One region of the Blautia sp. OM06-15AC genome, then DNA from elsewhere that is predicted to be linked to it. Evidence: predicted binding sites of a transcription regulator. Region 1 holds the regulator's gene; the other holds the start of a gene.
The links. The regulator HrcA, encoded in region 1, represses chaperone genes, less so after heat shock. The targets are predictions, from matches to a motif close to TGTTAGCACTCNNNNNNNNNGAGTGCTAACA.
Positions count from the first base shown of each region.

Region 2: a site for HrcA is predicted at 1,045-1,075, ahead of htpG (molecular chaperone HtpG). Genes of this name have one in related genera too.

Region 1 covers NZ_QULD01000015.1:76,715-79,130, forward strand. Annotated here, with positions in the region: gene dnaK (molecular chaperone DnaK) at 1-385, opposite strand, end outside; gene grpE (nucleotide exchange factor GrpE) at 452-1,063, opposite strand; gene hrcA (heat-inducible transcriptional repressor HrcA) at 1,113-2,171, opposite strand.
Region 2 covers NZ_QULD01000013.1:48,421-50,836, forward strand. Annotated here, with positions in the region: gene DXB83_RS14210 (oleate hydratase) at 1-80, opposite strand, end outside; gene DXB83_RS14215 (TetR-like C-terminal domain-containing protein) at 300-866, opposite strand; gene htpG (molecular chaperone HtpG) at 1,210-2,416, shown strand, end outside.

The DNA of each region.
Region 1 (2,416 bases):
CCTGACGCTGTGCGTCATTGAAGTAAGCCGGAACTGTGATAACTGCTTCTGTTACTTTCTCACCAAGGTAGTTCTCTGCATCACCTTTCAGTTTCTGAAGAATCATAGCGGAGATCTCCTGCGGAGAGTATTTCTTTCCTTCGATGTCTACTTTATAGTCAGTACCCATCTCACGTTTGATAGAACGGATGGTTCTGTCTGCGTTTGTTACAGCCTGACGTTTTGCCGGCTCGCCGACCAGACGGTCACCTGTTTTTGTGAATGCTACGATAGATGGAGTTGTTCTTTCACCCTCTGCGTTTGCGATAACGGTTGGTTTTCCACCTTCCATAACGGCTACACAGCTGTTTGTTGTTCCTAAGTCAATACCAATAATTTTGCCCATTGTTGTTTCCTCCTCAATGAATTATGCTAAAAAATGGTTTAATTTCTATTTATTTATCTTCAAGGCTTAGTTAGCCACCTTGACCATACTGTGACGGACTACGGAACCTTTGTACATGTAGCCCTTCAGGAACTCTTCTACGACGATGTTCTCGCCGGCTTCCTCATCCTCCACATGCATCACTGCGTTGTGCAGGTTCGGATCGAATTCCTTTCCAACGGCCTCGATCACGGTTACACCGAGTTCATCGAGTGCTGTGGTAAACTGTTTGTATACTTTATTCATGCCGTCTGCGAACGGATCTTCCTCCGGGTTTTCCACCGTTGCAAGTCCGCGCTCGAAGCTGTCAACAACCGGAAGAATCTTCTCGATGATGTCTTTTGCTCCAATGGCATACATATTTGCTTTTTCTTTTTCGGTGCGTTTGCGGAAGTTATCGAACTCTGCCATCTGACGGGTCAGGCGGTCAGTCAGCTCTTCGATTTTCTCATCTTTTTTATCTTTTTTCTTTTTGAAGAACTTTCGTTCTTTGCCATCCTCAGCAGTTTCTTCTGCAGCTTCCGCTTCTTTTGCCTCTGCTGCTTTCTTTGCTTCTTCCTGCTCCGCAGCCGGTTCGGTTTCCGGCAGATCGGTCTCTGCTCCGGTTTCTTTTTCCATCTCGCGTGTAGGTTCTTCCATGGTTTCCTCTTTCTTTCTATTTTCTTCGCTCACTGATCATTCCACCTTTCTACTCACCTGTGTCCGGCTTTTTGAAGACGGCGTCCAGTTGAACTTTTAATGTTTTCAGGTTATCTACCACATTTTCGTAATCCATCCGCTTTGGTCCCACGATACCGATTGTTCCGCGCATACCGTTTCCCATATCGTATGTGGTGGTGACCACGCTGCAGTCCCGTAAGGGTTCCATCGAAGATTCATTTCCGATGTATACCTGAATACCGGTATTTTCCTCTCCGTCCTGCTCCTCGGCAGCTCCTTTGATCATATCGACCAGTTTCTGCCGTTCCTCGAATGTGGAAATCAGCTGGCTGGCTTTGCTGCTGTCGGAAAGCTCAGGGTACTTGAAAATGTTGGTTGCGCCGCTGGTGTACACCGGCACATCTTCTTCGCTGACTGCGATGGCTTCCGCTACGGTATCGACCACTTTGCTGATGATGCCGGAGTGGATGCCTGCCTGCTCTTTCATCTTCTTGATCATGCCAAGATTGATTTCTTCAATGGTCAGGCCATTGAGCTGTGTGTTCAGAAGCAGGTTCAGCTTTAATATCTGTTCATCGTTGATGGTCTCGTCGAGGTCGATCATCTGGTTTTTCACCAGGTTGCCTTCTACGACGATGACGGCCAGGAGCTGCTCTTCATTGACTTTTGAGAGCTGGATGAATTTCACTTTATTTCTGTGATATTCCGGTCCTGTAATCAACGTTGCATAGTTGGTAGATGAAGCGAGGACTTTGACAACCTGCTGCAGAACTTTTTCCATTCGGTCTGTTTTTTCAATGACCATGTTTTTGATGTCTGCAACTTCCTGTTCTTTTTCCCGCATCAGCTCATCTACATAGAGGCGGTAGCCTTTATCGGAAGGAATGCGTCCTGCGGAAGTGTGGGGCTGTAAGATGTAACCCATCTCTTCCAGATCGGACATTTCATTCCGGATTGTGGCGGAGCTTAAATTCAAATCCGTGTATTTGGAAATCGTTCTTGAGCCGACCGGCTCGCCCGTTTCCAGATACGTCTGGATGATCGCTTTTAATATTTTTCTTTTTCTTTCATCCAATTCTGTATCCACTAAGATAAGCTCCTTCCTGTTGTATAGTCCTGTTAGCACTCGTTTCAGTGGAGTGCTAACATCTATGCTCTTAAGATAGCACTCTGCCTTTTGTTTGTCAACACCTTTTCCCGGTTTTTCTATGAAGAAATTGTGAAAAAAGTATAAACCGTTTTCTTTCTGAAAAGGAATCTGACTTTTCTTTTTTATTGCATTCTACTGTTTCAAAGGCGCTATAGCCGTATGGTAGGATTCTGCCATTTCGA
Region 2 (2,416 bases), on a different contig from region 1:
TTTTTTGCCTGCAGCACTGCTGCTCCAGCTCCGATGACTGCTGCTGATGCGATTCCGAATTTTAATCCCTTTTTTGACATAGACGTTCATCCTTTCTTTTCTAAATACGACTGCCGGAATGTTTTTTCGAATTTCCGGTTCGTATAGGTTATGCTGCTTTCTTTGTTTTACAAGTTTCTATTTGTGTTGCCATTGTCTGTTGACAATTTGAATCTTACTTCATTTTTCCCCGCTTTTCCATTTACAAAACAGGGCGGATGATTAAATTTTTATCATCCGCCCTGTTTTGTAAAGTGTAACTATATTTTATTTCTTTTTTCAAAATTTCGGATGGAATTGACGACATTTCCTTCCATCGTGCGGTGCATTTTTTCCGCAATCATATGGTAATCCACTTTCATTCCGTCTTTGATCCAGTCAAGCATGACACCGGTAAAGCTATACTTATAGAAATCTGCGATAAAACTCTGATCCGCCTCAGAGATGCCGGTTCCCTTTGCTTTTTCCTGCACGACACCGTACAGCAGATCGTGCGTCAGATGAAAGAGATATGTTTCGATCTGCTCCCGGCTTACAGAGTGATAGACATTCATAATAAATGGTTTATTCTCGAGCACTGCCTCAAAAATCTGCTGCAGGCCCTCCTGCCATGTCTCATACGTTTTCTTCCCCTGCAGCGCCTGCGTCGCATCCTCCAGGCACGACCATTCGACAAGATCGTAGATATCCTTAAAATGATAATAAAACGCCATCCGGCTGATGCCGCAGTCTGTCGTCAGATCGTTGATCGTAATTTTGTCCAGCGGCTTTTTCAAAAGCAGCTTTTTTAATGACGCTTCCAGCGCCGCCTTTGTCGCATTTGTCATGTATTTCCTCCATTTTTCTTTTATGTACCCTCGGAATCTTTCTGTTCGAAACGCTTCTATGCTTTTTCATTGTAGCATATCCATTCTCCAGAAACAACTGCGCAGCCCTTCTGATCAGACTTTACAAAAAGTTTAGAAAGTACCGTAATACCAGTAAATTCAATACTTTCCGTTGTTCTGTTAGCACTCTTTTTTCTCGAGTGCTAATTTTTCCTTGACTTTTCCCTGTGCCAGTATTACTATAACTATCAGAGCAGTAAAAAAGCTGCAGACATCTAAAAAAGCATGATATCCCCGCTTTGCTGGATCAAAATATTTTTATAAGAAAAGGAGTGTGTTTCTCATGAGTGCGAAACATGGAAATCTTTCAATCAACAGCGACAATATTTTCCCGATTATCAAAAAATGGATGTACTCCGACCACGATATCTTCGTCCGCGAGCTCGTTTCCAACGGCTGCGATGCCATCACCAAACTGAAAAAACTCGACGGCATGGGCGAATATACTCTGCCGGATGACTACAAAGCAGCCATTCAGGTGATTGTAAACCCGGATGAGAAAACCTTAAAATTCATCGATAACGGTATCGGTATGACCGCAGACGAAGTCGAAGAATATATTACCCAGATCGCCTTCTCCGGCGCTACCGAATTCCTGGAGAAATACAAAGACAAAACGAATTCAGATCAGATGATCGGCCACTTCGGTCTTGGTTTCTACTCTGCTTTCATGGTAGCAGATGAAGTTCACATCGATTCTCTTTCCTATAAAGAAGGATCCACCCCGGTACACTGGACCTGTGACGGAAGCACCGAGTACGATATGTCCGAGGGCAGCAAGACAACTGTTGGTACCGAAATCACTCTGTTCCTGAACGAGGACTGCCTGGAATTCGCAAACGAATACCGTGTCCGCGAAGTTCTGGAAAAATACTGCTCCTTCATGCCGGTTGAAATTTTCCTGTCCAAAGCAAATGCGCCGCAGGAATACGAGACCATCGATGAAAGCGAATTAAAAGATGACGACGTTGTCGTAGAGCACATCCACGAGGACGCAAAATACGAAGAGAAAGAAAAAGAAGACGGAACGAAAGAGCAGGTTGAAGTTTCCCCGGCCAAAGAGAAAGTAAAAATCAACAAACGCCCGGTTTCCATCAGTGATATCCACCCGCTGTGGACCAAACATCCAAACGAGTGCAGCGATGAGGATTATAAAGAATTCTACCGCAAAGTCTTCAACGACTACCGCGAGCCGCTGTTCTGGATCCACCTGAACATGGACTATCCGTTCAACCTCAAAGGTATCCTCTACTTCCCGCGTATCAACACCGAGTACGATTCCATCGAGGGAACCATCAAGCTGTACAACAACCAGGTATTTATTGCCGACAACATCAAAGAAGTCATTCCGGAATACCTGATGCTCTTAAAAGGCGTCATCGACTGCCCGGATCTGCCGCTGAACGTATCCCGAAGCGCACTGCAGAACGACGGATTTGTCAAGAAGATCTCCGAGTACATCTCCAAGAAATTCGCTGACAAGCTCTCCG